Regions from separate parts of the Chryseobacterium tongliaonense genome, predicted to be linked through region 2. Evidence: riboswitches for the same ligand, from Rfam matches in the RefSeq annotation. Region 2 holds a riboswitch; the other holds the start of a gene.
What was found. A riboswitch is a leader RNA that binds a small molecule or an ion and turns the genes downstream of it on or off. The one in region 2 is predicted to bind thiamine pyrophosphate.
Positions count from the first base shown of each region.

Region 1: linked by a shared signal. The riboswitch ahead of thiM (hydroxyethylthiazole kinase) and the one ahead of thiS (sulfur carrier protein ThiS) in region 2 are both predicted to bind thiamine pyrophosphate.

Region 1 is NZ_JBGFFD010000011.1:45,338-62,071, forward strand. It holds gene AB8P06_RS18505 (M16 family metallopeptidase) at 1-1,405, opposite strand, end outside; gene AB8P06_RS18510 (M16 family metallopeptidase) at 1,458-2,771, opposite strand; gene AB8P06_RS18515 (ATP-dependent helicase) at 3,023-5,353, shown strand; gene AB8P06_RS18520 (TonB-dependent receptor plug domain-containing protein) at 5,475-8,195, shown strand; gene tenA (thiaminase II) at 8,306-8,956, opposite strand; gene thiD (bifunctional hydroxymethylpyrimidine kinase/phosphomethylpyrimidine kinase) at 8,943-9,776, opposite strand; gene thiE (thiamine phosphate synthase) at 9,773-10,399, opposite strand; gene thiM (hydroxyethylthiazole kinase) at 10,396-11,193, opposite strand; TPP riboswitch at 11,262-11,354, opposite strand; gene AB8P06_RS18545 (carbon starvation CstA family protein) at 11,559-13,400, opposite strand; partial or broken gene AB8P06_RS18550 (alpha/beta hydrolase fold domain-containing protein) at 13,664-14,689, opposite strand; gene AB8P06_RS18555 (DUF3037 domain-containing protein) at 14,706-15,089, opposite strand; gene AB8P06_RS18560 (HipA family kinase) at 15,076-15,849, opposite strand; gene AB8P06_RS18565 (alpha/beta hydrolase family protein) at 16,001-16,734, shown strand, end outside.
Region 2 is NZ_JBGFFD010000010.1:92,321-109,054, reverse strand. It holds gene AB8P06_RS18270 (heavy metal translocating P-type ATPase) at 1-679, opposite strand, end outside; gene AB8P06_RS18265 (Crp/Fnr family transcriptional regulator) at 769-1,482, shown strand; gene panB (3-methyl-2-oxobutanoate hydroxymethyltransferase) at 1,545-2,360, shown strand; gene AB8P06_RS18255 (hypothetical protein) at 2,364-2,681, shown strand; gene AB8P06_RS18250 (RluA family pseudouridine synthase) at 2,682-3,359, shown strand; TPP riboswitch at 3,575-3,671, shown strand; gene thiS (sulfur carrier protein ThiS) at 3,732-3,938, shown strand; gene thiC (phosphomethylpyrimidine synthase ThiC) at 3,967-5,778, shown strand; gene AB8P06_RS18235 (thiamine phosphate synthase) at 5,775-6,368, shown strand; gene AB8P06_RS18230 (thiamine phosphate synthase) at 6,371-6,985, shown strand; gene AB8P06_RS18225 (thiazole synthase) at 6,982-7,755, shown strand; gene thiH (2-iminoacetate synthase ThiH) at 7,764-8,885, shown strand; gene AB8P06_RS18215 (HesA/MoeB/ThiF family protein) at 8,892-9,602, shown strand; gene AB8P06_RS18210 (DUF5694 domain-containing protein) at 9,868-10,707, opposite strand; gene AB8P06_RS18205 (TonB-dependent receptor domain-containing protein) at 10,737-12,860, opposite strand; gene AB8P06_RS18200 (sensor histidine kinase) at 13,050-14,069, shown strand; gene AB8P06_RS18195 (LytR/AlgR family response regulator transcription factor) at 14,062-14,748, shown strand; gene AB8P06_RS18190 (aconitate hydratase) at 14,814-16,734, opposite strand, start outside.

The DNA of each region.
Region 1 (16,734 bases), on a different contig from region 2:
TTGCAACAGGATTAGCATCTTTATCAAAATACTTTACAGGATAGCCCAGTTTTTCCAGACCTTCAGAAATATCGGAAGCTTTACCTGCGATGAAAATTCTGCTCTGGTTAGGTAAAATCGTAGTTTTTACTGCATTTGCAACGTCTGCAGCTGTTACTTTATCAATTGATTTTAGATAATTGGTATAGAAGTCAGCTGGTAAATCCTGAACTTTTTGGTTTAATGCAAATCTTGCAATCGTAGCCGGCTGCTCTAAAGACATGATGAAAGAACCTTTTAATTTAGCTTTGGCATTTTCCAGTTCTTCAGGTTTTACAGTAGAGATAGCGTTAAGTTCATTCATAAATTCCTTAACTGCTTTATCTGTAACTTCGTTTCTTACGCTCGCACTTGCAGAAAACTGTGGAGAATATTTACTTGCGCTCATGCTTGAGTAAGCCCCATAAGTAAATCCGTTTTTCTCACGAAGATTCATGAAAAGCCTAGCTTCACCCCCACCTCCAAGGATATAGTTGGCGATTGTTGCAGGGAAATAATTAGCGTCTTTCATTTTCAATGTGTTCAGGTTGTTTAGGGAAACAACAGACTGTACCGCTGAAGGAACGTCAACAATATTGATTTCAGTTTTTGCAACATTAGCAGCTGGCTCCAGTGGTGTAATAGGCGTATTCGCTTTTTTCCAGCCGCTGAATGCTTTTTCAATTAAAGGTTTTACCTGATCGAATTTTACATCTCCAACGACTACTAAATAAGCATTGTCCGGAGCGTAATATTTTTTATAAGTATTTTGTACATCAGCCAATTGAATTTTATTGATCGATTCAATGGTTTCAAATTCACCTCTTGAAGTGTTTTTTCCATACATCAATGCATTGGAAACTCTGCCTGCGATAGAAGATGCATTTTTCTCGTCAGATTTTAACCCTTCAATTGCTCTTTCCTTAGAATTCTGAATTTCTTCTGCAGAAAATTTAGGATTAATGATTGCATCAGCCATCAAACCTAAAACTTCAGGAAAATATTTTGAAAGTGAGTTTGCTGCGGCACCGTTTGAAGAGAAATTAAGATTAGCTCCAAGATAATCGATCTTTTTGTTGAAATCATCTTTGCTGATATTGGTTGTTCCGTTTTCGAACTGTTCAGCCATAATTTCGCTTACTCCGGTTACATTTCCTTCGTTGTATGGCGCTCTGTCCATAGAAAGGCTTGCGCTTACTCTCGGTAATTTATTGTTTTCCACGACCATTACCGTAAGACCGTTGCTTAGCTGGAAAGTTTTTGGCTTTGCAATGTTGATCGCAGGAGTTGGTCCCGGTTTTGGCATTGCATTAAGATCTATTTTTTGTGCTGAAACCGTTCCTGCGAATAAAAACGCTGCAGCTATATATGTTAATTGCTTTTTCATTTGTAAAAATTTAATTTTAATAATCATGTTTTAAACCTAAAAGTTTAATTGATTACTTTTTTTCAGGTACATAATTAATGATTATTCTTTGGTTGGAATTAAGATACTTTTTAGCCGCATTTTGAAGATCCTGTCTTGTGATCCCTCTGTAAATGTCGATTTCTTTGTTGATCAAATTCGTGTTGCCCATCAATACGTGGTTTGTTGCCAATGAAGCAGCAATTCCCTGGATGCTTGAGTTTGCATTAACAAACTGGTTTTCGTACTGGTTCTGAAGTTTCTGATAATCTTCTTCAGAAATTAAAGTTGTCTGCAATTTTTTGATCTCTGCATCAATGTCAGTCTGTAATGCCTGCTTAGTTGTTTGTCCCATTGGGATTGCGAAGAATGCAAAAATACTGTAATCTTCAAGTCCCTGGTTGAAAGCTGCTACCTGAAGTGCTTTTTTATCCTGGTCAACTAATTTTTTATATAAAACTGAAGATTTTCCGTTGCTTAAATAAGAAGAAAGCATATCTAAAACATAAGCATCTTTTTCTTTATTACCCGGCGTTCTGTATGCAAAAATATAAGCCGGAAGCTGGATGTTAGGGTCTGTGGCAGTTACTTCTTTTTCCTGAGTGATAGGAGCATCTTTAGGGAAATCTTTCGGATAAACAGTTCCTTTCGGAATTCCACCGTAGTATTCCTGAATCCATTTTTTAGTCTGCTCAGGTTTTATATCTCCGGCCACCACTAAAGTAGCATTGTTAGGAACATAATATTTTTTATAGAATGCCTGGAACTCTTCTAATTTAGCAGAATTTAAATCTTCCATAGAGCCGATGGTCGGCCAGTTGTATGGGTGATTGGTGAAAAGGTTTTTCTGAATAGTTGAGAAAAGATTTCCATAAGGCTGGTTATCCATTCTCAGTCTTTTTTCTTCTTTTACAACTTCTCTCTGAGTATCTACTCCTATCTGGTTAATTAAAGCATGACGCATTCTTTCAGCTTCCATCCAAAGGCCTAATTGCTCATTGTTGGAAGGAAAAGTTTCATAATAATAAGTTCTGTCATTGGTTGTATTGGCATTGTTTTGTCCTCCGTTTGAAGAAACAATTTTAAACCAGTCACCTCTTTTAATGTTTGGGGTTCCTTCAAATAGAAGGTGCTCGAAGAAGTGAGCAAAACCCGTTCTTCCCTTTACTTCATCCTTTGCACCTACGTGGTACATTACACCCGTTGTTACTACCGGTGCAGAATTGTCCTGGTGAAGAATTACGTGAAGACCGTTTGGTAAGTCATACTCTTCAAATTTAATTTGTTGTGCATTTAAAGCCATCCCGAAGAAAGCTGCAGCAGCAACAGAAAGAAGTCGCTTTTTCATAAAGTAGAAATTGTTTTGCCAATTAGTATTAGGAATAGAGTATTTGTTACAATTTAAAATGGAAAATTGTCGTAAATTTCATAATAAATTAAGGATTATTAGAAATAATGAAAAGGTTTTTAAAAACATGGATTTTAAAATTTGCAGTTTAAAATGATTGATTAAAGTTGGATTGTCAGAATTGGTGTGATTTCAAAATTTGAATTCTCCTTAGAATACATTAATTTTGTGTTCCAAAATTTTTTTGCTGTATGGATTATCTGAAAGGACTCAATGAATCACAATATGAAGCTGTTACTACACTACAAGGCCCCTTAATGGTGCTTGCAGGAGCAGGTTCAGGAAAAACACGTGTGCTTACTATGCGTATTGCTCATCTGATTACCAATGGTGTAAACCCTTTCAATATTCTGGCGCTTACCTTTACCAATAAGGCGGCAAAAGAAATGAAAGAACGTATTGCAAAGGTCGTAGGGCAGAGCAATGCAAGAAGTCTCTGGATGGGAACTTTCCACTCGGTGTTTGCAAGAATCCTGAGAAGTGAGGCCCATTATCTGGGATATCCTTCCAATTTTACAATTTATGATCAGCAGGATGCTTTAAATGTCATCAAAAAAGTATTGAAAGACATGAATATTGATGCAGATCTCTATAAACCCAAAAAAGTACAGGCAAGAATTTCAACCTATAAAAATAACCTGATCACGGTAAAAGCCTATTTCAATAATCCGGAGCTGATAGAAGCGGATGAAAAAGCAAATATGAAATTCATCGGGCAGATTTACCAGAAATATGTGGAAGCCTGCTTCAGAAACGGTGCAATGGATTTTGATGACTTATTATTGAAAACAAATGAATTGCTGACCCGTTTTCCGGAAGTGCTGGCCAAATACCAGGACAGATTCAGATATATTCTTGTAGATGAGTACCAGGATACCAACCATTCCCAGTATCTTATTGTAAAAGCACTGGCTTCAAAATTTGAAAATATTTGTGTGGTGGGAGATGATGCGCAGTCTATTTACTCTTTCCGTGGTGCGAATATTTACAATATCCTGAACTTTAAAAAAGATTATCCTGATGCTGTGACAGTTGCTCTGGAGCAGAATTACCGTTCGACAAAAACCATCGTAAACGCAGCGAATGTTGTTATTGCAAAAAACCTGCAGCAGTTTAAGAAAAATGTTTTCAGTGATAATGAAGAAGGTGATAAAATAAAAATATACCGCTCAATGTCTGATGCGGATGAAGCGAATTTTGTGGCCGGAAATATCTGGGAACTTAGAAACAGGGATCAGAGAAAATACAGCGATTTTGCTATTTTATACAGAACAAACTCTCAGACGAGGGCTTTTGAAGATTCATTAAGACGTAAAAATATCCCGTATAAAGTATATGGCGGTTTATCTTTCTACCAAAGAAAAGAAGTTAAAGACCTTATCGGCTATCTTCGTTTGCTCATCAATGAAAACGATTCTGAAGCTTTGATGAGGATTATTAATTATCCTGCAAGGGGAATCGGTGAAACCACTCAGAATAAGCTGATTGTTTTTGCAGATGCCCAGAATATCTCGGTTTCCAAAGTGTTGAGTAATCTTCCGATGTATGCTCCACAATTAGGCTTTAATAATGGAGTCATTACCAAGCTTAATGATTTCTGGTCGATGATCAAAGCATTTCAGGTATTGCTGAAAACAGAAACAGCTTACAGTGTGGCGATGGAAGTGGCGAAGCGAAGCGGACTGATCAAATTTTTAAAGGATGATCAGACCCCGGAAGGGATTTCCCGTGTAGAAAACGTTCAGGAATTGATGAACTCAATGCAGGGGTTCATTGAAGAGCAAATGCAGCTGGAGGACGGAGATCCAAGCCTGTCCAACTTCCTTGAAAATATTGCCCTTTCAGCAGATACTCAAAATAAAGATAATGAAGAGGATATGGTATCTCTGATGACGATTCACCTTTCCAAAGGTCTGGAATTCCCGGTAGTGCATTTGGTGGGAATGGAAGAAAACCTTTTCCCGAGCTTCATGAGCTCAGCAACAAGAGAAGATCTTGAAGAAGAAAGACGTTTATTTTATGTAGCATTAACGCGGGCAGAGAAGCAGGCATTTTTCTCTTATGCCATTTCACGTTTCCAGTGGGGAAAAATTACCGATGCGGAACCTTCAAGGTTTTTAAGTGAAATTGATGATGAATTTATAGAATTTATCAACCCGGCTATTGAAAAACGTTTCATCAATAATGCAGGCGTTAAATCAAATATTTTTGATGAGCACCCTTCTGAGATGAAAAGCTTCAAAAAGGTTGAAAAGAAATCTATCGAAAGAAATGAAAATTCAAAACCGATTGCCGAGCCAAGAAAATTAAAGCCTGTAAGCACTGCAAAAATTATCAATCCGAGTGGAGCTTCTTCCCAGGATATTGAAGTGGGAGACAAGGTAAGACACGACCGTTTCGGTATCGGAGAAGTTACGCTCTTAGACGGAACCGATCCGCAGAATATCAAGGCAAAAGTGGTTTTCATGCATGAAGGAGAGAAAAATCTTATTCTTAAATACGCCAAACTAACCAAGATTTAAAAGAAATAGACACAGGCTATTAACATTTTTTATAATTTATAAGTCTACTTGTTTTGTAGACTTATAAATATGACATACATTTGCTCCTCAAAAATCATTTAAATAATAAACTGCAAAATGTATGAAAAATAAAAAGACAATCTTTTCGGCTTCTGTTTTATTTTTCCTTGGAACTTATGCTTATGGCCAGGAAAAAGATACCTTGAAAACGGCTAATGTAGAAGAAGTAGTGATCCTGGGTTCAAGAAGCGGAGCGAGATCAAAAGTTGACAGCCCTGTACCGGTAGATGTATTCAATATAAAAGAATCTTCTGTAGTTCTGCCACAGACTAATATTTCCCAGATTTTAAATGCTGTTGCGCCATCATTTACTTCTACGGTTCAGACCAATTCAGATGGAACGGATCATTTGGATCCTGCACAGCTGAGAGGTTTGGGCCCGGATCAGGTGCTGGTTTTGGTGAATGGTAAGAGAAGACACACTTCAGCATTAGTGAATGTGAACGGAACTCCGGGAAGAGGAACCGTGGGAACAGATTTAAATGCAATCCCTTCCTTTGCGATTACCAGAATAGAAGTACTGAGAGACGGTGCCGCAGCGCAATATGGTTCCGATGCCATCGCGGGTGTGATCAATCTCGGATTGAAAAGAGATACCGGAAAACTAACGGGACAGTTCACCTACGGCGGAAATCTTACCCCAACAGCGAATGATCATACCGGGGATTTTGACGGACAAAACTTTCAGGTTGACCTTAATTACGGGAATAAAATCGGAAAAAATGGTGGATTCTATAACATAACCTGGACTTCACAGTTCAGAAATCCAACTTACAGGGCAGGAACAGAAAGCGGAAATATTTATAATGCTTACAACGCTATTGAGAAAAGAGCCTTAAATGACGGAGTGAACCTTTCATCACTATTCAGTAATATCAACAATACTCCCAATTCACAACAGATTGTAAATTATATTCATCAGTATGCTCAGAATGTAAACTATTTTTCACAGGATTTTCAGAATCAGATTCAGGGAGCGAATACAATCGGAGCTTTGCAGGGTTTATTAGGAGCGAATGTAACTGATCAGGAACTGGCCTACAGAGGACTGGACAGAAAAGATTTCAATATGCAGGTGGGACAGTCTAAACTGAATAATCATCAGCTTTTTGCCAATATAGAAGTTCCCATTAATGATAACTGGAAAGTTTATACGTTCGGAGGCTACAGTTTCAGACATGGTACTTCCGGCGGTTTTTACAGAAGACCCAATCAAGGCAGAACTTTTACCGGATTGTTTGCAGACGGATATTTACCGCAAATAGGAACGGATATTCAGGATTTATCACTTTCAGCAGGAATTAAAGGAAACTGGGACGGCTGGAATATTGATTTTAGCAATTCATACGGACAGAATTCTTTTGATTACAATATTCAGAATACGGGAAACACTTCCCTGAGATTTGCTTCTCCGAATGAATTTAATGCCGGCGGATTAAGATTTTCCCAAAACACCATCAACCTCGATTTTTCAAAAAAATATGATGTATGGAAGGGAATTAACATTGCATTCGGAGCAGAGCACCGTTATGAAAATTTTAAAATAACAGCAGGAGAGGAAGCTTCCTATGCAACCTATGATGTGAATGGAAATGTATGGAATGGCAGTACCCAAAGGCCTACCGATTTCTTTGGAAATACACTTCCCGGCGGATCACAGGTTTTCAGCGGTTTCAGGCCTGAAAATGCAGTCAATAAAAACAGGCAGTCTGTTGCAGGATATGCCGACTTTGAATTCAACTTTACCGACTGGTTATTGGTAGATGCGGCAGCGAGATATGAAAATTATTCGGATTTTGGTTCGACTTTCAATTATAAGCTGGCTTCAAGAATTAAAGTGGATCGGAATCTTAATTTCAGATTTGCCGGTTCTACAGGTTTCAGAGCACCTTCCATTCACCAGATTTATTATAATGTAACGTCTACCTTATTTACCAACAATCAGCTTCTGGAGGTGGGAACTTTCAGTAATGATTCAAAGATTGCAGGGCTTCTGGGAATTCCGAACTTAAAACAGGAAACTTCAAAATCGGCAAGTGTAGGGTTCACTTATAGAATTCCTTCTGTGAATCTGACGTTTACGGCTGACGGATATTTCACAAAAATTGATAACAGAATTATTCTTACCGACCAGTTTACCAAAGCTGCGGTTCCGGATGCTGCCAAAGCTGCATTTGATCAGGCCAATGTAAATGCAGGCCAGTTTTTTGCCAATGCTATTGATACGGAAACCAAAGGGGTAGACGTTGTGATCAGCCACAATGCAAGATTTTCAGGAATAAAACTGGATAATAATTTTGCAGTTAATCTTAATCAGACAAACAAGGTAGGCGGAATTCATTCATCAGGTTTACTGCAGTCTGCCAATCTGGAAAGCACTTATTTTTCTGAGAAATCAAGAGTATATCTTGAAGAAGCGGTACCAAGAGTAAAAGCGAGTTTATCTCATAACCTTACCTGGGAAAAAGCAACTTTCTATCTGAGAAATACTTATTTCGGAAAAGTAACCGGAGCAGATATTATAGATGCTAACGGCGATGGTGTTATTGAATTTAATGAGCATCAGCAGATCACAGATAAAATCATTACGGATGTTTCTGTAGCATACCAGTTTACAAAAAATGTAGGATTAACGTTGGGAGTAAACAACCTGTTTGATATTTATCCGACTAAAAACCTTACCGCTTCCACGAATAATGACCAATTTATTTATTCTCGGTCTACCTCGCAATTCGGGCAAAACGGGAGGTATGTTTTTACAAGGCTTAATTTTAATTTTTAAGCTCAAAAGAATACAGATTAATTAATATCCCTTGAGATAACCGGTATTTTCATAGGCTTTCAAACCGTGTTTTTCTCAAGGGTATTTTTTGAATAGAGTTTCCTGAAGCTTTATTTCCAGGTTCTCAGTTCATAGGCTGCTTCCCAGAAATGAAATTCCATTCGGGAAGACATGATAAAAGCCTCTGTCATTTTTAGCCTTATTTCCGGAGTACTTTTTTCAGCGATTCTGTCACATATGTTGATAGCCTGTTCAACAGCGATCGCAAATTCATCACCACCATAAGTATCAATCCATTTCTGATAAGGATTATTGACTGAATTTTGATTTTTGTAAATATGGTCTCCCACTTCCTTGTAAATCCAGAAACAGGGTAATACCGCTGCAATAGCGACTTCTACAGGCTCTAAAGCGGCCGTACTTCTGAGAAAGTGGATATAATGATGACAGGCCGGTTCCAAGACACCTTTATCAGTAACCCCGAAATCTTTGAAATAAAACTCGTGCAATGCATTTTCTACCACTATGGCATTCTCTGCAAACCGCATGTAGGCGAGCACGTCTTCTATATCCTGAATTTTTGCTGCGATGAGTGAAAGCGTCCGTCCGAAATGCTCAAGATACAAAGAATCCTGGGTCATATAAAAACGGAATTTCTCCTGTGGAAGCGTACCTGCTGATAATTCCTTAATAAACGGCATTACGAGAATAGATTCGTAACGTTCTTCTATAGCTTTCCAGGTTTGTTCAGACCATTTCATTTTTGATAAGTTTCTGAGGATTAAAAAAGTGATTAAGAGGGCCGTTCCCTTGTCCTGTCTGTACATCTTTGCCGTTTTTTATGGCTTCATAAACATATTGCTGGCCAAGTGATACGGAGTCATATAAAGTCTTTCCCTGAGCCAGGTAAGCGGCTATTGCAGAAGAAAGGGTACAGCCGGAGCCATGGGTATTATTAGTCTCAAATTTTACCGTTTCAAAAGAATGGAAATTTTCATCCGCATCAAAATACAAAGAAGTAATGGTTGAGGTTTCCTGATGGCCACCTTTAAGGAGTATGCTTTTGCACCCAAGCTGTTTGATCCGTTTTCCGGCGGAATACAAGTCGTCCAGAGTTTGTATTTTCATATCAGCCAGAATGGCGGCTTCATCCATATTCGGTGTAACGACATCGGCAATGGGAAAGAGCTTTTCTGTAATGGCACTTATTGTCTCTTCCTCAATCAGACGGTGTCCGCTTGTAGCCACCATTACAGGATCGAATACAATGGGTATCTTTTTATATTTGTTTAAGGTCTGAGCAATGGTTTCAACCAGTTCAGGAGTGTGAACCATCCCGATTTTGATCGCATCAGGGAAAATATCATCGAGAATGGCCTCAATCTGATCTCCTACAGCCTCTACCGGAATCGGATAAATTTTTCTTACTCCCTGAGTGTTCTGAACGGGAAGAGCAGTCAATACTGACGTTGAAAAGCAGCCCAATGCAGAAGCTGTTTTGATATCGGCCTGAATACCTGCGCCGCCGCTTCCGTCAAATCCTGCAATCGTTAAAACAGATGGATAGGTATATTTTTTCATTTTAAAATTTCATTTTTTAATTCATAAGCTGCCTTTTGCGGATCATTTGCCTTACATATTGCGGAAACAACAGCGATACAATCTGCTCCTGCTTTTATCACGTCCCTGGCATTTTCCGGATGTATATTACCGATGGCCACCAATGGTTTACCAGTAAGCTGCCTGATTTTAGAAACACCTTCAAGTCCCCATTCAGTTACTGTATCGGTTTTTGTACCGGTTTTGAAGACAGGGCTTATTCCCAGATAATCGGAAACAGCGGCCTGCTCATTTTCAAGCTGGGAGAGATATTCTACGGAATAGCCGATGATTTTGTTTTGAAAGACAGGTTGCTGCCTTAAAAGCACAGGTTCTGTATCATTATTTCCTACATGAATCCCTGCTGAACTGATCTGTTTTGCAACCTCAGGATTGTCATTAATAATCAATGGAATGTTGTATTTATCGGTTATTTCTTTCAACCTTCGGGCCTTATCTGAAAATTCTAATAAAGAACTGTTTTTTTCTCTGAGCTGAATAATATCTACACCTCCGAGAATGGCCAATTCGGCTACTTCAAGAAAGTTCCTGCCGGCACAGTCAGCCTCGGATATCACTAAATACAGCTGATAAGGAAAACTCATTGTTTTTCGATTTTCAGGTGATTGGTAAATTCTGCCTCAGAGATGTTATACAGTTTATCAATCAGATTGACCTGTAAACTTCCGGGACCTTTGCTTTCCCCAACAGCAATTTCGCCTGCAATTCCCATTAAGGTCATGGCGGCAGCTACGGCCAGGACTTTATCTTCTGAAACTCCCATGAATGCTCCGATAAGTGCAGTAGCAGAGCAACCGAGACCGGTTACTTTTGTCATTAAAGAGTGTCCGTTTTTGATCAGTATTTTTTGATCATGACTGAGAATGATGTCTGTTTCCCCCGAAATACAGACTATAGTATTATACTGTTGTACAAGACTTAAGGCAGCATCTGTTGCTTCATTGCTTTTTGCAGTGCTGTCTACACCTTTGGTTGCAGTTGTCTGGGTTTGGGCTAATGCAATAATTTCAGAAGCATTCCCTCTGATAACGGTTGGTCGATATTGTAGAAGCTGATGTAAAACTTTATCACGAAATGCAGTTGCTCCGGCACCTACCGGATCTAAAACCCAGGGTTTATGAGCAAAATGGGCGGCTTCGGCAACCATAAGCATTGAATCAGACCAATATTCATCAAGGGTACCGATATTGATGACCACAGAATGCGCAATATTTACCATATCCCGGACTTCTGATTGTGCGTGAGCCATCACAGGTGAAGCACCTACTGCTAAAAGAGCGTTGGCTGTATTGTTCATGACAACATAATTGGTGATGTTATGAACAAGGGGAGAATGTTGTTTGACGAGTTGTATCTGTTCCCAAAGAATTTTTTCCATTGTTATTGATTAAAATAAAAAATAGCTTTAGGAAAAATCTGAAACAAAACAAAAGAGACATTGCTGAAGAATGTTTCTTTGCTTTTCCCTACGTCGGTGTAAGCCGTATCAGGTTCAAAGGGACTCTCTCAATTCTTTTCAGAATACCCCTAAAGCAGAACAAATGTATAAAAATATATCGGGCAGTATAGTAATATTGCTTTAAAAAAATTAAAAAAATAATGTCATTGCCAACCCAATTCAGCAACCGGTAGTAGAATTTACTGCAGATTACCTCACTTCAGTTCGCAATGACACCAATTAAACTTACTCTCTCAACTCATAACTCATAACTCTTAACTTATAACTCATAACTTACAACTCATTTACCTTTCCACCATCTCCTTCACCGGCTCACCATAAAAATCGATTTCGGATTTATTGATTTTTAAAAGCTGGTACCATTTCGTGAAAGCTCCTATGAATACGATAAGCATGAGAACCATGGCGACAACGGCCAGTGTTGCCAGTAAATACTGTTCTTTGGGAATATAGATCGTTGTGACCTGAATGTATCCTGCCCAGAATGTAATCACAGCCATAAAAACTCCGGGAATGGCAGAGCATAATGCATATTTTCCCCTGTTGAGCCGGATCAGCATGGTGGTACAAACAATGAGCCCGCAAGCTGCCAATAACTGATTACTGATCCCGAACAACGGCCAGATACTGCTTACATTGCCGGTAAATACAAGATATCCCCAGGCGAACGTAAAAAGAAGGCTGCTGATAATAATTCCCGGCACCCAGTTTTTATCATTAAACTTCGGGATTACGGCACCCAGCATTTCCTGCAAAAAGAAGCGTCCTACCCGTGTTCCGGCATCGATAGCTGTAAGGATAAACACGGCTTCAAACATAATGGCAAAATTATACCAGTAAGCCATCAGCTGATCCATATATGGGATTTTATTAAAAATATGGGCCATTCCTACGGCTAAGGAAACAGCACCACCGGTTCTTCCATGCAGGTCAATACCGATTTTTTCAGAAAAGTAATTGATATCTACTCCATGTAAAGACGGATGGGCAGCCAGGAAAGCATCATAAGATTCTTTGGGTGTGTTGATGGCGAAATAATCACCGGGCATCAGTGTACAGGCAGCAATCAAAGCCATGAGTGCCACGAAACCTTCCACAAGCATTGCTCCATAGCCTACAAAAAGGATTTCTCTTTCTTTATTAAGCATTTTGGGAGTAGTACCGGTTGCAATAACAGCGTGAAAGCCTGAGATAGCCCCGCATGCAATTACAATAAAAATAAAAGGAAGTACAGGTCCGCCGATGATAGGTCCGCCACCATTTACAAACTGGGTAATAGCAGGCATCTGTATCATTGGATGTATAGCGATCACACCAATAGCCAGCATAACAATAGTTCCGATTTTTAAATAAGTAGAAAGGTAATCTCTCGGTACCAGAAGAAGCCATACCGGAAGTACAGAAGCCAGAAAACCATATAATGGAATGGCAATGGAAATTGTTGTAATATCCCATGAAAACAGATTATTCATCGTTTCATTCTGCATGAGATTGTGACCGCCGATGATTCCTGCGATCAGAAGAATACCACCCAGGATGCTTGCAAAAGTCACACTGTTTTTACGGTATCGCATGATCAGTCCCATGATGATTGCGATGGGCATTGTAATAACCACTGTAAACAGAGACCACGATGCTTCATGCATTGCATTGATACAGGCCAGAGAAAGCCCCGCCAGTGTAAGAATTAATATAAATAAAATAGCAAAACCGGCTACGGTTCCTGTTGTTTTCCCGATTTCTTTGGAAGCAATGGTCGCTAAACTCTGTCCTTTATGCCGTACCGATGCAAATAAAACCACCATATCATGTACACCACCTCCCAACACGCATCCTATCAATATCCATAAAGCGCCGGGAAGATATCCGAACTGGGCAGCCAGTACAGGTCCTACCAATGGTCCTGCGGCAGCAATGGCCGCAAAGTGATGCCCGAAAAGAACATTTTTATTTGTTGCTACATAATCTTTTCCGTCTGCAAATTCCAACGCGGGAGTGGTATTGTTATCATTGAGCCGCAACACCTTATTGGCCATAAAAATTCCGTAAAAACGGTAGGCAATTGCGAAGATCAGTATTGAAGTAAAAACTAAAGTTAACGCATTGATGTTATTTAAGAAATCCATATCTGTACGTGTTTTTATGAATAGATAATTAAAATTTTGGTTTAATTTATTTTGAATAATTTAAACATTGGCCAAGTTAATTATTTTGTGTATAAAAAATACAGATATGTATATTAATCTAGCAAATTTATTGAATTTGGAATTTTGTATTAACAGTATATTATTTAAAATTAATCATTTATGATGATAAATGAAATGAAAATATATATACGCCACATAAACTCTCAACTCATAATTCATAACTCATAACTTCTAACTCAAACTCATTTCCTTTGCAAAACAATAAAATTTACCATCTCATCAACAAGCTGGTCCAGATAGGCTTTATCGGTTGTTCTGAATCCGTGGATACCGTCTTCCACAACCGTCAGAGAATTTTCTATATTTTCCCGCTTAAGTTTTCTGTGTAATTTTTTAGATTGTTTCAAAGGAACGACTGTGTCTTTATTTCCCTGCACAATTAAGGTTGGGACTCCATGATTTACATAGGTTACCGGTGACAGGGTTTCAAAAAGATCAACTACTTTTCTTTTGTCTTTTTTAATATCATATCCTGAAATTCCTAAAACCAGGTTTTGCCTTAAATCAACAATTTTCTTAGATAGCAAACCGATAAAGAAAACAGGGACCTTTCCGGCACGGGTGTGTAAAAGCTGATTCAGGTCAGAAGGCCCGAAGTTATTAACCACATAATTCACCCTGGCGGAATAGGCTGAAAGTTCAGGATCTCCGATAAAGTCGTTATCCTGTGTATAGGCGGAAAGTAAAGAAAGGTGTGCTCCTGCCGAAGTTCCGAAAAGCCCGATATTATTGGTGTCGAAATTATATTTTCCTGAATTCTTCCTTACCCATCTTATGGCATCTTTTGTGTCCTGCAGCGGAGCCGGGAAATGTACATCCTTACTTACTAAAGTATAATCTATGCTGATGACTGCGTATTGCTTTTCGACCAGTTTTAAAACCATATTTTCAATATAGCTGTCGGCACGGATTATTTTATCACCGCCAACCCATCCACCGCCGTGAACATAAATTAAAACCGGGAGTTTTTCTTTGGGAGCAATTTTCGGCTGATAAATATCCAGAAGAACAGGGCTTCCTTTATCATCGGTTTTATAGGAAATGTTTTCTGAAACTATTGTCCTTTCGGGAAGGATCGTACTTTTGGGGACATTCTGCTCAATCTGGTTCTGGGAAAATGCTGAATTGAATATTCCCAAAAAGATAACAAAAAACAGGTTTATTGAAAACCTGTGGATTATTTTATTTTGTAACGATTTCATATAGAATTTTTTTGAGAAGTGGTTATTTTACTAACTCCTCAAAAAGTTTACCAAAAGTCTTTTCCAGATCCTTTGTTTTTCCCGGATGAGGTCTCGAAGTTTGCACAACAGAGCTTCTCACCGCCGTTAACCACCGGAAACGTTCGGGAATTTCAAGCAAAGCAATTGGTCCGCCTTCTTTATCACCGGTTGCAATTTTCTGAAAACTTTCCAGGTTTTGGATAATATCCTCATAATCGAGTTTACTGTGCATCAGCCTGAATTTATCCGGACACAGATAATATTCTACGCGAATGAATTTCTCTTTCTTTGAAAACATAATCAATCCTATGTTGAAAAATTCTTCTCTTTCAACCTTCGGTACCAGGCGTATTACGGCGTATTCGTATATTTTATCCTCTTGCATTTTTCGCTTCGTTTACAAAGATTTGTGAATTTTCCAACCGGGTTTTCAAAAATTGAAAATAGATCTCACGGATTTCTTCCGGCGTTTCATCTGCATCATTCCAATGCAGCCAGTCTTCAGGAATGAGGTTGACAATTTCCCTGAAAATACCATCATTCAAAACCTCATGGGCAAATTTATCGGCCTCATCCAGCATTTTAGCTTTTGGAAGCAAAACGTGGTCCTTAACATATTTAAACGGAGTTTTCGCGGCAGCATCAAAATTCTGCCATGAGTGATGGAAGTAAAAAGAAGCGCCGTTGTCAATTACCCAAAGCTCTTTATGCCACATCAGAAGATTGGTGTTTTTATACGTCCGGTCGATATTGGTGATAAATGCATCCAGCCATACAATTTTTGAAGCCAGAAGCGGATCTATGACAACTCCCGGGTCATAGGTAATGGATCCGGACAGGTAATGCAATCCGAGGTTTAATCCTTCAGAAAATTTAAGTAAATCCTGAATTTCCTCATCAGCTTCCGTTCTTCCGAAATCAACATCCAGATTCACAAAAACCAGCTCAGGAATTTTTAATCCTAAAGCTTCTGTGATCTTTCCGCCCAAAAGCTCTGAAATCAGCATTTTCACTCCATGCCCTGCGCCACGGAATTTCAAAACATATTTAAAGTCATCATCAGCTTCTGCCAGAGCCGGAAGCGAACCTCCCTCTCTCAATGGCAGAATATAACGCATTACAGTTACCGTTCTTAAATCCAACATACGGCAAAATTAAGGTTTTACTTTGTGTTTATTTCTATTTTTAATATTTTTAGTTGAAAATTAAGCTGGTCGTAAAGCTGCAAACTATTTTTAAAATTATTGAATATAGAAGAAGAGCTTAGTGCCTTTTTGACAAACAAAAACAAAATATATGAAGATCACCAAAAAACAAAATATCATTATTTCAAATCCTGAAACCAGGGATTTCCTTGCAGATGCGTTTTATCCTGAAACTGAGAACAAATTACCCTTAGTGATTTTTGTTCATGGCTATAAAGGTTATAAAGATTGGGGCGCCTGGGATCTGATGGGTGAAAAACTGGCTGAAGCCGGATTTTTCTTTGTCAAATTTAATTTTTCACATAACGGAACTACCCTTGATGATCCGAAAAATTTTGGAGACCTTCAGGCTTTCGGGAATAATAATTATTCAAAAGAACTTTCTGACCTTGGTGCTGTCATAGAATATTTTATTAAAGATTCTAAGGTAGACGACCAGAAGATTATTCTGATCGGGCACAGCAGAGGCGGCGGAATCTCTATTATTAAAACTTTTGAGGATGAAAGAATCAACGGGTTGATTACATTGGCCAGTGTAGATACTTTAGATCGTTTCCCTCAGAAAGATAATCTTGAAAACTGGAGAAATGCCGGGGTGTATTATGTTTTAAATGGGAGGACACAGCAGGAGATGCCTCATTACTATCAGTTTTATCAGGATTTTGAACAGAATGAGCATCGTTTTGATGTGGAGAGGACAACCGAAATGGCAAAAGCTCATGTATTAATTATCCATGGAACGAATGATGAAAGTGTAGAGGTGAAAAATGCTGAGCACCTTCATATTTTAAACCCGAATTCCGAATTGTTTTTAATTGAAAATGC
Region 2 (16,734 bases):
CAGATTTGTAATAATCAGAAGCTGAGTAGAATACAACAGGGCAGGCCAATAAAAACATAAGCGTTCTGAAAAGCCCCTTGTAATGGTCCATCCAATAATCCTCTCCACCCACATATTCAGGGAAGGCAAGGAACATTCCGTTACCAAAAGCAAACGCGGCAATTGCAAATTTTACAAGCAGCGATTTGTCAAGATGATCTACATTTTTATCTGCAGTTTCAAGGCTGATAACAGGCTTATATCCGAGATTAGTTAAAAAATTAGCTAATTCGCTTAATTTTAAATCGTTATGATTGAATGAAACTTGTAAGGTCTTTCTGGTGAAGTTGACCTGAGAATATTTGATGTGCTCGTTTAAAGTATGAAGGCTTTCCAATAGCCATATGCAGGAAGAGCAATGTATTACAGGGATTTTGAAAGTAACCAGACTGGTGTTTCCTTCAGAGAAATCAGTTACTTTTTCGAAAATTTCAGGAGTGTCCAGATAATCAAACTGAGAGGAGTTTTCATCACTGGGACGAATCCCGGCTCTTTTATTTAATTCGTAAAAATTACTTAAATTATTGGTATTCAGAATTTCGTAGACCGATTTACAACCGTTGCAACAGAAAATTTTTTCATCGAAAAGAATTCTTTCCTTTTCTATCCCTTGACCACAATGAAAACAGTTCTCGCTCACCTCCATAAATTATTGACGTACAAAATTATAACAATTTTTTTTGTTTATCGAGTTAAAATGTTCTATTTTTGTGATAAATGTCATAAAAAATGCCGCAGGAACAACAGATCGCGATAGAGGAAAGATTTGCCAGAGTTTTTAATGATAAATCATTTAAAGAAAGACTTTCTAGCACAGATTTTGAAAAATACATTAACGCCAAAAAGAAACTGAGTTTTCAGAAACATGATACTATTTTCGAGGATGGAGAAACCCCGAAAGGAGTGTATGTCCTGGAAAAAGGTGCGGCTAAACTTTCAAAATCCGGAGCTTTCGGGAAAGATCAGATCTTAAGATTTATCAAAGAAGGAGATATCATCGGATACCGTTCTCTGCTTTGCGGGGAAAATTTTCAGGCTAAAGCAGAAGCGATGACAGACATTGACTGTGTTTTTCTTCCTGCAGATGTATTTATGTACCTTCTGGAAGTAGATTCCCAATTGTCATTTGTAATGCTCCAGAAAATCTCATACGAGTTGGGAGAGTCTTCAAATACCATCACATTCCTGGCCCAGAAAACCGTAAGAGAAAGATTAGCGGAAATACTGTTGCTTTTAGAACAGAAATTAGGCGTTGATCCTGAAGGGTTTATTAAGATCTCTTTGACGAGAGAAGAAATTGCCAATATTATCGGGACAGCTACTGAAAGTGCCATTCGTTTAATTTCCGAATTTAAACAGGATAATCTCATCGAAGTAGACGGAAGAAACATTAAAATTCTGAATCACGATAAACTCATGAAACTAGGACACGTAGTTTTATAAAATCATACAAAAACTTAAGTCGGCGCAAGCCGACTTTTTAACTTTTAAAAAATAGATACATTATGTCTGTTCATTCTGAAATTAAAAAAGTTACGACTGAAACCTTGCGTAAAATGAAATTCGACAAGGAAAAGATAACAATGCTTACGGCATACGACTTCACAACAGCTAAAATGGTGGATGCCGGCGGAATTGATGCCGTATTGATCGGAGATTCTGCGGCCAATGTAATGGCAGGTTTTGAAACAACTCTTCCGATCACTTTAGACCAGATGATCTATCACGCCCAGAGTGTGGTAAGAGGGACCGACAGAGCTTTGGTTGTAGCAGACTTACCTTTCGGAACTTATCAGAGTAATCCGGAGAAAGCTTTGGAATCTGCCGTAAGAATGATGAAAGAAGGTGGTGCGCATGCAGTGAAAATCGAAGGTGGAAAAGAGATCTCCAAATCAATAAAGAAAATCATCAATGCCGGAATTCCGGTGATGGGGCATTTAGGGTTGACCCCACAGTCGATCTATAAATTCGGAACCTATAAAGTAAGAGCAAAAGAAGAAGCGGAAGCCGAAAAACTGATCAGCGATGCACAGCTTCTCGAAGAATTAGGATGTTTTTCTGTCGTTCTTGAAAAAATCCCGGCTGAATTAGCTAAAAAAGTAACAGAAAGCATTTCAATCCCAACCATCGGAATCGGAGCCGGAGCTCATTGTGACGGGCAGGTTTTGGTATACCACGATATGGTGGGAATGAATCAGGGTTTCAGCCCGAAATTCTTAAGAAGATATCTTGATCTTTATACGGAAATCACTGGTGCCGTTGCCCAATATGTAAAAGATGTGAAAAACGTAGATTTTCCAAACGAAAAAGAAAGTTACTAATTGATGAAAAACCAACAGACTATACAAGGAGTTATTTCCGTTGTTGCATTGATCTGCCTTGCAGCCGGATGGTTTAATTTCTTCTCTCCGGAGGTCAGCAATATACTTTCCAGAAGAGTATTTTATATCCTGATAGGAATAAGCTTTGCTATTCAGGCTCCTTTTCTTTCAAACAGAAATTTTGTTTACCCGATGTATGCTGCTGCCGCACTTTGTATTATCGGAGCATTTTTACCATTGGAATCAAGATTGGCAGGAATGAAAACATTAGGACTTCTCGGTGGAATTATTTTATCATTATCCAACAGACCCAACAGATAAATGGAGGAACAGATTGTTTATGAAGACAACCATCTTCTGGTGATCAATAAAAAAGTCGGTCAGCTTGTACAGGGAGATAAGACCGGAGATGAATCATTACTGGAGTCAATAAAAAATTTTATAAAAAAAAGAGATGCCAAACCGGGAAATGTTTTTCTCGGTTTGGTGCATCGTATAGACCGACCGACCTCAGGATTGGTGATCTATGCTAAAACTTCCAAAGCGCTTTCCCGACTTACCCAGATGGTGAAAAACCGGGAAATAAAAAAAACGTATTGGGCAGTTGTAGCCAAAGAAATGATTCCTCAAAGTCAAAGGCTGATTCATTATTTAAAGAAAAACGAAAAAAATAACAAAGCGATCGTTTTTCCAAAAGCAACGGATGGTGCCAAAGAAGCCATTTTAACCTATCATGTTATTAAAAGTCTGGATAATTACCTGCTTCTTGAAATTGATCTTGAAACCGGAAGACATCATCAGATTCGGGCACAGCTATCTAAAACCGGAGTTCCGATAAAAGGAGACCTGAAATACGGCGCGGCGCGTTCTAATCCCGATGGCGGAATCAATCTTCATGCTAGAAAACTGGAATTTATTCATCCGGTAACAAAAGAAAACATTCAAATCACAGCTCCTGTCCCGCAAAACGACGCAATCTGGAGAGCCTGTGAAGAATAATTTTGATAATTAATAGCATAAATGATGATCAGGTTTCATTTGTGTTTCATCAGTAAGTGAAACGACTCTGCTTATCTTTAACTTAGATTCTTCTGCTTTATTCTTGTCTAACCTTGCGATAAATTAATTTATATAAAATACAGACTGCTCAAACCCGAAGCAGTCTTTTTTTATTTCAAAATTTTGTCCATTCTAAAAAAATAGCCTAATTTCGTCCCATACTTTAGGGGTGTCTGTAGCAAACAGACTGAGACTTTACCCTTTGAACCTGATCTGGATCATACCAGCGTAGGGAAAAGTGAGATGACTTTTGTTGTACATTCCATTGTACGATCATAGCCATTCCTAAAGTTGATGTAATACAACATAGGAATGGAACTTATAATCAATCACACACGAAAAACTTTTGATGTACTTCCCGAAAATCTGGAAGCATTGATGGCTTTGGAAGCTCCGGGCCGCAAAAAGGGGATTGCTGTTGCACTCAACAACCGCATTATCCCCATATCGTCATGGCCGGATACTCTGCTTCAGGATCAGGATTCAGTTTTAATTATCACTGCCACACAAGGCGGTTAACTCATACCCATTAATACCAAAATTACTTATGGCGCATTCAATTACACGTTCGCCTTTTCCGAACTCTAAGAAAATTTATGTTGAAGGAATATTATATCCTATCAGTGTAGCAATGCGGGAAATACATTTAAGCGCAACAAAGCTTACCAACGGAACGCTTGAGCATAATTCTCCCGTAACCATTTATGATACATCAGGACCTTACACCGATGAAAATGCAGAAATTGACATTTTAAAAGGCCTCCCGAGAATAAGAGAACAATGGATTCTGGACAGGAAAGATGTACATGTTTTAGATCAGATTTCCTCAGAATACGGAAGGACACGTCTGGCAGACTCCCGTCTTGATGAGCTTCGTTTTTCCTATAATCATAAACCGAAAGTAGCAAAAGAAGATCAGGAAGTGACTCAGCTTTTTTATGCAAGACAGGGAATCATTACACCGGAAATGGAATATGTTGCCATCAGGGAAAACCAGCGGATTGAGCAGCTTGAATCGGTTTCAAAAGAAATGTCTTCCCAGCACACCGGAAACAGCTTTGGAGCAAACACCCCTAAAAATAAGATTACTCCCGAATTTGTAAGAGACGAAATCGCAGCCGGAAGAGCAATCATTCCCAATAATATCAATCATCCTGAGAGTGAGCCGATGATCATCGGGCGGAATTTTCTGGTGAAAATAAATGCAAATATCGGAAACAGCGCAGTTTCATCAAGCATCGAGGAAGAAGTGGAAAAAGCAGTCTGGGCATGCCGTTGGGGAGCAGATACGATTATGGATTTATCTACCGGAAAAAATATACATGAAACAAGAGAATGGATCATCAGAAACAGCCCGGTGCCGATTGGAACCGTCCCGATTTACCAGGCTCTGGAAAAAGTAAAAGGAGTTCCTGAAGACCTGACTTGGGAAATTTTTAAAGATACCTTAATAGAACAGGCTGAGCAGGGAGTTTCTTACTTTACAATTCATGCCGGAGTTTTGCTGAGATATATTCACCTGACAGCTAACCGCGTAACGGGAATTGTTTCCAGAGGCGGATCTATTATGGCAAAATGGTGCCTTTATCATCACAAAGAAAATTTTCTGTATACCCATTTCGAGGAGATTTGTGAAATTATGAAGAAATATGATGTCGCTTTTTCTCTGGGTGATGGTCTTCGCCCCGGTTCTATTGCAGATGCCAACGATGCGGCACAGTTTGCAGAGCTGGAAACTTTGGGCGAGCTGACAAAAATCGCATGGAAACATAATGTACAGGTGATGATAGAAGGTCCCGGGCATGTGCCGATGCATATGATCAAGGAAAATATGGACAAGCAGCTGAAAGAATGTCATGAAGCACCGTTTTATACATTAGGACCACTGACTACAGATATCGCTCCGGGTTATGATCATATCACTTCCGGGATAGGAGCGGCGATGATTGGCTGGTTCGGATGTGCCATGCTTTGTTATGTAACCCCGAAAGAACACTTAGGACTTCCGAATAAAAAAGATGTAAAAGACGGGGTAATTACCTACAAGCTGGCGGCTCATGCTGCAGACCTGGCAAAAGGGCATCCAGGAGCGCAATACAGAGACAATGCTTTAAGTAAAGCCAGGTTTGAATTCAGATGGGAAGATCAGTTTAACCTTTCTTTAGATCCGGATACCGCAAGAGCTTATCATGATGAAACACTGCCTGCAGAAGGGGCTAAAATCGCTCATTTCTGCTCAATGTGCGGACCTAAATTCTGCTCGATGAAAATCACCCAGGAAATAAGGGAATCAGCAGAAAAAGGAATGCTTGATAAATCAATGGAGTTTATCGAAAGCGGAAAAGAAATTTATCTGTGATCATCGTGATAACGCCGGAAGAATGTCTCCCTGATGAAACAAAGCATATCAATGAGATGTTTCCGGAAGGGCTGGATATACTTCATGTGAGAAAACCTCTGATAAGCAAGCAGGAGATGGAAGTTTTTTTGAATAGGATTGATGAAAATTTTCTCTCACAAGTGGTATTGCACAGTCATTTTGAACTGGCTTCAAAATATGATATTTCCAGGTTACATATCAGAGAAGCTGATCGGCAGAATAAAATATACCAGGAATATATTCAGGATTATATGCTGTCTACTTCTGTGCATGATATTCAGGCTTTTAATGCTTTGGATGATCATTGGGAATATGCATTCTTAAGTCCGTTTTATCCGAGTATCTCTAAAAAAGGGTATGGTGATGATACGACAATCCGGGAAGAATGCAGACAACGGAATAACCGGAATGTAAAATTAATTGCTTTAGGTGGAATTAATGAAACAAACTGTAGTGAATTGCTTCCTGAAAATATCGATGGAATCGCTCTGTTGGGAGCGGTGTGGCAGGATAACCGTCCTGTGGAAGTTTTCAGGAAATGCAGGAATATAATGACCATTCAAAATTGATCATGGAAAAAATACAATATATCTCTCAGGGAAATACAAGAGAAGAGCAGGAATTGAATATCCGTAAAGCACTTGATGCCGGCGTACAATGGGTTCAGGTACGCTGGAAAAATGCTTCTGAAAGTGCACTCGAAGAACTTTGTGTTAAAGCACAGCTACTGTGTTCAGAATATCAGGCAGTTTGCATCATTAATGATCATGTACAGCTGGCTAAAAAAATTGATGCTGACGGTGTGCATTTGGGACTTGATGATACTTCGGTACTTGAAGCGAGACAAATTCTCGGAAAGAATAAAATAATCGGTGGAACAGCGAATACAATAACAGATGTACTTCAGAGAATAGAAGAGCAATGTGATTACATCGGATTGGGACCATTAAGATTCACAGATACAAAAGAAAAACTGAGTCCTGTTTTAGGATTTGAAGGGTATCAGCAGATTCTTCGGGATCTGGAAAAATCGTCGATCAGTATTCCAAAAATCTATGCAATAGGAGGAGTTGTTTTAAACGATATAGAATTATTACAGCAAACCGGAATTTACGGAGTGGCTGTTTCCGGGCAGATTACCCGCCAGCCAACCATTGTAAAAGAATTTATAAAACTCATGAAATGAATCAGAAACTAACAATAGCAGACAGAATTTTTGAATCCAGGCTTTTTCTGGGAACCGGGAAGTTTGGAAATTTAGCGGAAATGACCCAATCAATCATAGCTTCAGAAACAGACATGGTAACGATGGCATTAAAAAGAATAGATACCGGCTCGTCTGAAGATGACCTGTTAAATGCTTTGAAACCAACAAAAACCCATCTTTTGCCCAATACTTCAGGTGCCCGTACTGCGAAAGAAGCAGTATTGGCTGCCCAGTTGGCAAGAGAAGCTTTGGAAACCAACTGGGTGAAATTGGAAATTCATCCCGATCCGAAATATTTATTGCCCGATCCGATTGAAACCCTGTATGCCACAGAAGAGCTGGCCAAACTTGGTTTTATCGTCATGCCTTACATTCATGCAGACCCGGTGCTGTGCAAACGCCTGGAAAATGCAGGGACAGCAGTCGTGATGCCTTTAGGAGCTCCAATTGGAACGAATAAAGGACTTCGAACGCTTGATTTTTTAGAAATTATTATCAGCCAGAGCAATGTTCCGGTTGTGGTAGATGCAGGAATAGGAGCGCCTTCGGATGCTGCAAAGGCAATGGAAATCGGAGCTGATGCCGTTTTGGTGAATACAGCTATTGCCGTGGCAAAAGATCCCGTGAATATGGCATTGGCATTTAAAGAAGGCGTTATTGCAGGAAGAAGAGCTTATGAATCAGGATTAGGAGTGATCAATCAGCATGCTGAAGCTTCCAGTCCGCTAACTTCTTTTTTGTTTGAATAAGATGGGTTATGATGAAGTTTGATGAGGTTTTTAAGAAATACCATTGGGAAGAAATAAAACTGAAACTTGAAAATGTCACCCTGTCTGATGTAGAATACAGCCTGCAGAAAAAGCAGAAAACAGTAGATGACTTTTTAAATCTGATTTCAGAAGCTGCGGCTCCAAAACTGGAGGTAATGGCGAATATGGCACAATCAATTACCCGGAAACGTTTCGGTAAAACCATCCAGCTTTACGCACCACTGTATCTCAGCAATGAATGTCAGAATATCTGTACCTACTGTGGTTTCAGTTTAGATAATAAGCTTAAAAGGAAAACCCTTTCTGATACGGAGATCATCATAGAAGCAACGGTGCTTAAATCAATGGGCGTTAATCATGTGCTACTGGTAAGCGGAGAAGCGAATAAAACCGTTGGAATCTCTTACTTTCTCAATGCTGTCCGTTTATTGAAACCTCATTTTGCCAATATCTCAATAGAAGTGCAGCCTTTATCAGAAGAAGAATATGAGTGGCTGCATCAGGAAGGAGTACATTCTGTGCTGGTTTATCAGGAAACTTATCATCAGGAAGTCTATAAACATTACCATCCGAAAGGAAAGAAATCAAACTTTGATTTTCGCCTTGAAACACCAGACAGAATCGGAAAGGCAGGAATTCATAAAATAGGTTTAGGTGTTTTGCTGGGGCTGGAAGACTGGAGAGTAGATAGTTTCTTTAATGCTTTACATATTGATTATCTGCAAAAACAATATTGGCAGAGCCGTTTCTCTGTGTCGTTTCCGAGGCTCAGGCCAGCGGAAGGAATTATTGAACCTAATTTTATCATGGAAGACAAAGACCTTTTACAGCTAATCTGTGCCTACAGAATCTGGAATGAAGATCTTGAAATATCAATTTCAACCAGAGAAAATGAAAAGTTCAGAAATCATATTGTGTCTTTAGGGGCAACAGCCATGAGTGCAGGATCAAAAACCAATCCGGGAGGATATGCAGTTGACAAGCAGTCTCTGGAACAGTTTGAAACCAGTGATGAAAGAAGCATGAATACGATAAGGCAAATGATCAAATCCGCGGGATATGATCCTGTAATGAAAGACTGGGATTCGGTGTATAACGGATTTAAATAATTGACAATGAAAAATGAAGATCTTTTTTCAAGATACAGCCGCCAGATATTTATTGACGAAATAGGTATGGAAGGGCAGAGAAAAATCAGAGATGCAAAAGTACTTGTCGTTGGCGCCGGAGGGTTGGGAAGCCCTGTGATTCAATATCTGGCAGCAGCAGGAGTGGGTACTCTGGGCATTGTAGATTTTGACACCGTAGAATTGCATAATTTAAACCGGCAGGTTGTTCACAATGAGTATAGTGTAGGAATTTCAAAGGTAAAAAGTGCTGAAAAGTTTGTGGAGTTGCTTAATCATCAGGTAAACTGTATCGGAATTGAAGAAAAAATAGAAAGTTCCAATGCAGAAAAAATTCTTTCACAATACGATATTATTGTCGATGGCTCAGATAATTTCACCAGCAGGTATCTTATCAACGATATAAGTGTAAAAATAAATAAACCTTTGGTCTATGGAAGTATCCTGGGTTTTTCAGGTCAAGTGGCTGTTTTCAACTATAAAGGAAGTAAAAATTTAAGAGATCTTTTTCCCGAACCACCATTTAATGAAGAGGTTCCCGATTGTGACAGCCTTGGAGTGCTGGGCTCATTACCCGGGATCATCGGAAGTATGATGGCGCATCAGGCTTTGAAAATAATCACAGAGCTGCCCGTTACGGTCAATCGGATCACATTGATAGATACTTTAAACTGGAGATTTCAGAATCTGGATTTTTAAATTATATTGTTTTAAAAGTTCGGCGGCGGGCAAAGCCCGCCGCCGAACTTAAGTAATATTGAAAATGAATTACTGCCCCTGCTGCATTACTCCGCCGTTATCTTCTTTCTTAGTGCTGTTTAAGATATTCGGGGCTTCTTTGGCCAATTTGTTTTTCTTTGGAATTTTATAATTGATGGATAATCCGAAATTTCTCGTGCTATATTTTAAAGCTTAGACATTCTTTATATTCTGTTAGACAAAAAATGAATTTTGTCATTTTTATTTATTTCAGTGAAGAAAACTCAGTGAAATCATATTCTGCGGAAGAGGTAAAAAGCTGCCGTAATATTGCTGCATGGCCATTTCCGGCAATCACAAGAATTCTGTCTTCACCATTGTGAGGAATGTTTTGAATATTGCGAAACATTCTCAGATTTCTGCTGTACCAATAAAGCGCAAGCATATCTGCACCGTCATATTCTCTCAGTTTGAAATCACCACTCAAATAAGCTCCGTATCCGTATTGATGGCTTTCTTTGGAATTCATATAAGTAAAAGTGTCTAAGAGAGATTTGAAATTTTTAGGCTCAGAACTCTTGTAGAAGGCAATAAACTGTTGAGATATCGGATCATCACTTCTGAAATCATAATCCTTACTGAGGTCTTTAAAAAATGCAGAATCAGTTTTCCCAAACTGTTTTTCAAGGTCATCCAGAACAGATTCAGCGTCAATGCTAAACAATTCGTTTATTTTAAGCTCATTGGCTATTCTCATAGCCAGCTGATAACGCTCATCTCTTTTGTCGCGGTGTTTACCTTCATTGTATTCCTTCAGCTTTTGATTGGCATTCCAGCTTGGCCAGGCTTCAATTGCAATCTTTGTTGGTTTAAATTTTTTGATATATTCTACAAGTTCTGTGACTTCTTTTGCTGTTTTGGGAGAAAGTACATCTATCTGATCTTCCTTATTGATTTTATGGGCATCCAGATTAGGATAATCAAAATGAAATGAGCCGACAACCAAAACTTTCGTCTTTGAATTTGTAAAATAATCTGAAGGCTTTTTTTGAGCAAATACTGAGGTAGAAAGGCATATAAGAAAAATATAAATAAAAGTTTTCATAAGTTTATTTTTTTAAAATTAGTATTAAATTATTGTGCACGGTTTTTCTCTTCGAAATTCACCGCTCTGTTATTTGATTTTATTTTCTGGTTTCCAAAATTATAAGTGATGCTGAGCGTCATTCTTCGGGCGTCCCAATAGTTGTTGAATGACTGTGTATTATCTGTAAAATACATATCAGCCTTAAGTCCGGACTGCCTGAAAATATCGCTTACCGAAAGATTGATCTGAAGAGCTTTTTCCACAAAGCTCATTTTGATTCCTACATCAAAGCTTGCCTTGTTCCTTACAGAAAGATACCCGTCCCTGGATGGCAGATTATTCCAGTAGTTGATAAATAACATGAATGTTTTAGCCTTATTTAATTGAAATGTATTGTTGAGGGAATAATAAAACGACTGCCCGTTCTTAGGAACTAAATTGAACTGTGTAATCTGAGTCTCATTATAGCTGAACGAAGTGGAGATATTGCTTTCCCAGATTTTGAAGAAAGTATCTGTATAATTCAGATTGATCCCGTAAATATTCTGATTGTAGTAATTTTCATAAGTGCTGGTAAGATCAATGCCGTTCAGAAATGAAATCTGGTCAAAATTATTTGTTGTTCTCTGGTAATATAGCTGGGCAGAAAATTTATTTTTAAAAATATAGTTGAGTTCGATATTATGATTAAAAGAAGGCTGCAGGCTCGGATTTCCCGAATAATAGGTGTTCGGATTGGAATACCACCGGAAAGGATCTAAAGCCTGGAAATAAGGGCGGTTGATTCTCCGGGAATAATTAATGCTGAACTGATTGTTATTATTGGCTTTATAAGACAGATAGGCTGTTGGGAAAAACTTACCGTAATTGTTTTCGGACTGAGATTGCGTAGTAGGTGAGAATCCGTTGGTTTGTGTATATTCATAACGAAGGCCTGCCTTGACAGACCATTTTTCGCCAAGATCTTTACTGGCACTCAGATAGGCAGCATAATTCTTTTCATCATAATCAAACTGATTACTTCTGGCAGGATCCATAATATAATCACCATCGATTAAATTGAAATATCCAATGTCCGAATTATTGGAAAACTGACTGTATTTAGCTCCGGTTTCCAGTTGGATTTTTTTGAAATTTAATGTTAAATCTGCCTGACCGGAATATATTTTATAATCCACAGATGAAAGATTTCTTACCACTTGTGTTGAATTGTTGGCAATATTTCTTGTAGTAAAATTAACTTCAGTATCCGGAAGGTTTCCATAATAATTGGCGCCCAGGCTTAGCTTATGCTCTCCTAATTTCTGGTCAAGGTATAAATTCAGCATTTGTGAAGTAAAAGTAGAACGGTGCCTTGAATCTGTATCTGTTTGTAAAATGGGGGTATTGTTGGTGAAATAGTTTTGTTTTGAGCTGATATCCATATCATAATGTCCCTTCGAAATATCATATACCAGTCCTACATTGGAATTTTTAGTGAGAGAATAATCAAAATTGGCATTCAGACCCAATCCGTCATTCATATCCCTTCTTTCATTTATGTTTACAGAGGAATTTTCACCTGTTATTTTATAATTTTCTACTGATCTTTTGTGGCCATCGTATCCCATCAGTTTTACAGAAGCTTTTATTTTTTCATTCTGATAGTTTGCTCCTGCCACTGTACTGAACGCTGCATATGTTTTTTGAGTATAATCGGTGTTGAGGTAACCATTCCATCCAAGATTCTGGTTTTTTTTAAGAACGATATTGATAATTCCACTGTTGCCCTGAGCTTCATATTTAGCAGGAGGAGTGGTAATCACTTCAATTTTCAGAATATTTTCAGAGCGCAGATTTCGAAGGTAGTTGATCAACTCTGACCCGGAAAGATTAAGCATCCGGTCATTGACCATTACAGAAACTCCATTTTTCCCCGCTATGGAAAGAAGACCTTTATTTTCATCTACCTGTAATAAAGGAGTGCCGGCAAGAACCTCAGTTCCGGAACTTCCTTGTGAAAGCATAGAATTCTGAACATTGTAAACAAGACGATCCACTTTACGCTCTACCAGATTCTTTTTACCATTCACAGTAACCGTTTCTATTTTGTAGACTTTGGCGGTGTCTTTGGTCTGTGCTGCTGAAAAGAAACAAACCAGGGATGTTATAAATAAAATGTGTTTTTTCATATTATAAATGACAGATTAAATGATAATTATATTACATTTCTCAGACAAAAATATGGGATGAGAGTTGTTGGTAAAACAGTTTTTAGATGAAATGCGGAATTCTGTGTATCAAATAAATTTCGTCGGAAAAAAACAGGTTTTTGTCGAAAACGATCGATGAATTATGCCTTTAGAGATTTATATTTGAATATGAATAAAAAGCAAATTATCTGGCTTCAAATTATTTACTGGGGGTTCGATTTTATAGGAACTGTCATTACTCCTAATTTTTTTGTCCCGGAGACCAACCGTCGTGAAATACACATTCTGAGGATTACATTTTTTATTGTAAAAATCAGCACATTTTATATTTCGTATTTCTTTATTTTTCCAAAGGTTTTTAAACTTGAGAAATTGTATTCGGCAGTTTTCGTTTTTATACTGACTCTGCTGTGTTTTGCCAGTATGAGATATGCTTTGGAAGAATTGATCCTGCCTCCTACTCTTGGCTTTCGCAATTATGATGAAAATATAGGGCTTCTCTACTATTTGTTCGATAATATATACAATAGCTCTCTGACTACTTTTATTGCCGGCATTTTATGGATACTCGAGAAATATGGTGTGGCTGAAAATGATAAAAAGCAACTTCTGATCGAAAAGAAACAGGCAGAACTTCAGGCGCTGAAAACCCAGATCAATCCTCATTTTATTTTTAATTCTTTAAATAATATCTACTCGCTTGTCTATCAGAAATCAGATAAAGCCCTCCCTGCTATTGAAGAGCTTGGACAATTGTTGAGGTACAGCACAAAAGATCTTGAAAAAGACACCATTTCTCTGGATAAGGAAATTGGATATATTGACAGCCTTATCGCTCTGGAGAAGCTTAGGATCAGAAATCCGGAACTGTTGATCATTGAGAAGAATATACAGCATCCTCATCTGAAGATTTCCCCGATGCTGCTGGTTCCTTTTGTGGAGAATGCTTTTAAGCACGGCGATTTTCGTGATAAAGGTTTTAAAATGAAAATCTCAGGTCATGATGAGGTTTTGCACTTTTACCTTTTTAACTATAAAACACAAAAAATGAAAGATATAGTATCCGGAATTGGTATTCAGAATGTGAAGAAAAGACTGGAAATATTATATCCCAAACATGACCTTGAGATCAAAGATTCAGAAACGGAATTTATTGTAGATTTAAAAATTGATTTAAGAAATGAATAAGATAAAATGCATCATTGTAGATGACGAGTCATTGGCAATCTCTCTTTTGGAACATTATGTAGAAAAAATTCCTTTTCTTGAACTGGTTTTTTCTACAGAGGATCCGATACATGCTTTGGAATATCTGCAGAAAAATGATTCAGACCTTATCTTTCTGGATATTCAGATGCCGGAGCTTACAGGAATCAATTTTATGAAAATTTTGGGTGACCGGCAAAAATATATTCTGACGACAGCCTACTCGGAATACGCATTGGAAGGATATGAACATAATATTGTAGATTATCTTCTGAAGCCGATTTCTTTTGAAAGGTTTCAGAAAAGTGCATTGAAGGCTCAGGAACGTTTTTCATTTCAGGAAAATAATGCGGAATCACATTTTTTCGTTAAATCATCCGGACAGTTGCACCGGATCAATTTTAATGATATTTTTTATATTGAAAGTATTAAAGATTACGTGAATATCAGAACTGCCACAGAAGAGTATATCGTTCTGGATACCCTCAAATCACTGGAGCAGCAGCTTAATGAAAAATCTTTCGCAAGAATCCACAAATCATATATTATTAATCTGAACCAGATTAAAAGTCTGGATATTAAAAAAGTCACTCTTTTTTCAGATAAGGAAATTCCCATAGGAGAAAGTTACAGACCCAATCTTTTAAATAAAATCAAATAGAAATCTCAAATAAAAAAAGCAACTCCAATCGAAGTTGCTTTTTTATGATTAAATAAGTCTAACAATTAATTTTCCTGTTGTTTAATTAAGTTAAGAGCAGAACCTGCTTTAAACCAATCAATTTGTTGATCGTTATAAGTATGGTTAGCCATGATGATGTCTTTAGTTCCATCAGCATGTACAAACTCTAAAGTTAATTGCTTACCTGGAGCAAACTGATCCAAATCTAGGAAGTTAACCGTGTCATCTTCTAAAATTTTATCATAGTCAGCTTCATTGGCAAAAGTTATTCCAAGCATACCTTGTTTTTTAAGGTTTGTTTCATGGATTCTTGCGAAAGATTTGACCAATACGGCTTTTACACCAAGGTGTCTTGGTTCCATGGCTGCGTGCTCTCTTGATGATCCTTCACCGTAGTTCTGGTCACCCACAACGATAGTAGGAATTCCGGAAGCTTTGTAAGCTCTTTGTACGGCAGGTACTTCGCCGTATTCACCTGTCAGTTCGTTTTTAACATGGTTGGTTTCCATGTTATAGGCATTTACTGCTCCGATTAACATGTTGTTTGAAATATTATCAAGGTGACCTCTGTATTTCAACCATGGCCCTGCCATAGAGATGTGGTCGGTAGTACATTTTCCGAAAGCTTTGATTAAAACTTTAGCTCCTTCAATGTTTTTACCGTCCCAAGCCGGGAATTCTTCCAGTAATTGAAGCCTGTCTGATGTAGGGCTTACATTGACCACTACTGAAGATCCGTCTTCAGATGGAGCCTGGTATCCGTTATCATCTACAGCGAATCCTTTTTCAGGTAACTCATAACCCTGAGGTTCGTTTAATCTTATCTGCTCTCCGGATTCATTCGTTAAAGTATCTGTAATCGGATTGAAATCCAGTCTTCCTGAGATCGCAACAGCAGCTACCATTTCCGGAGAAGCTACAAATGCGTGAGTATTCGGGTTACCGTCGGCTCTTTTCGCAAAGTTTCTGTTGAAAGAGTGAATGATAGAGTTTTTCTCTCCTTTTTCAGCACCTTCTCTATCCCATTGTCCGATACAAGGTCCACAGGCATTAGTAAAGATTCTTGCGTTTTCAAATTTTCTGAAAGAATCTAAGAAACCGTCTCTTTCTGCAGTGAATTTTACCTGCTCAGATCCGGGGTTGATCCCTAAGATCGCTTTAGGCTTAACACCTTTTGCAACCGCATCTTCAACGATTGAAGCAGCTCTTGATAAATCTTCATAAGAAGAGTTGGTACAAGATCCGATCAATGCCCATTCAACCTCAAGAGGCCATCCGTTAGCTTCAGCCTTAGCTCTGAATTCAGAAACAGGAGTTGCCAAATCCGGAGTGAAAGGTCCGTTCAAATGAGGAGCCAATTCAGAAAGGTTAATTTCAATTACCTGATCAAAGTATTGTTCAGGATTTGCATATACTTCAGCATCACCGGTCAGGTGTTCTGCAATTTTGTCAGCTGCATCCACTACATCCTGTCTTCCTGTAGCAGCCAGATATCTTCTCATTGAATCATCGTATCCGAAAGTAGAAGTTGTCGCTCCGATTTCAGCACCCATGTTACAGATAGTACCTTTACCGGTTGCTGAGAGAGACAGTGCCCCTTCTCCGAAATATTCTACGATACATCCTGTTCCACCTTTTACGGTAAGAATTCCTGCTACTTTCAGGATAACATCTTTTGCAGACGTCCACCCGTTCATTTTACCGGTTAATTTTACACCGATAAGTTTAGGCATCTTAAGTTCCCAAGCCATTCCTGCCATTACATCTACGGCATCAGCACCACCTACACCGATGGCTACCATACCGAGACCTCCTGCATTTACGGTGTGAGAATCGGTACCGATCATCATACCTCCGGGGAATGCGTAGTTTTCTAAAACAACCTGGTGGATGATACCGGCTCCCGGTTTCCAGAACCCGATTCCGTATTTATCACAAACAGAGCTCAGAAAGTTGAAAACCTCA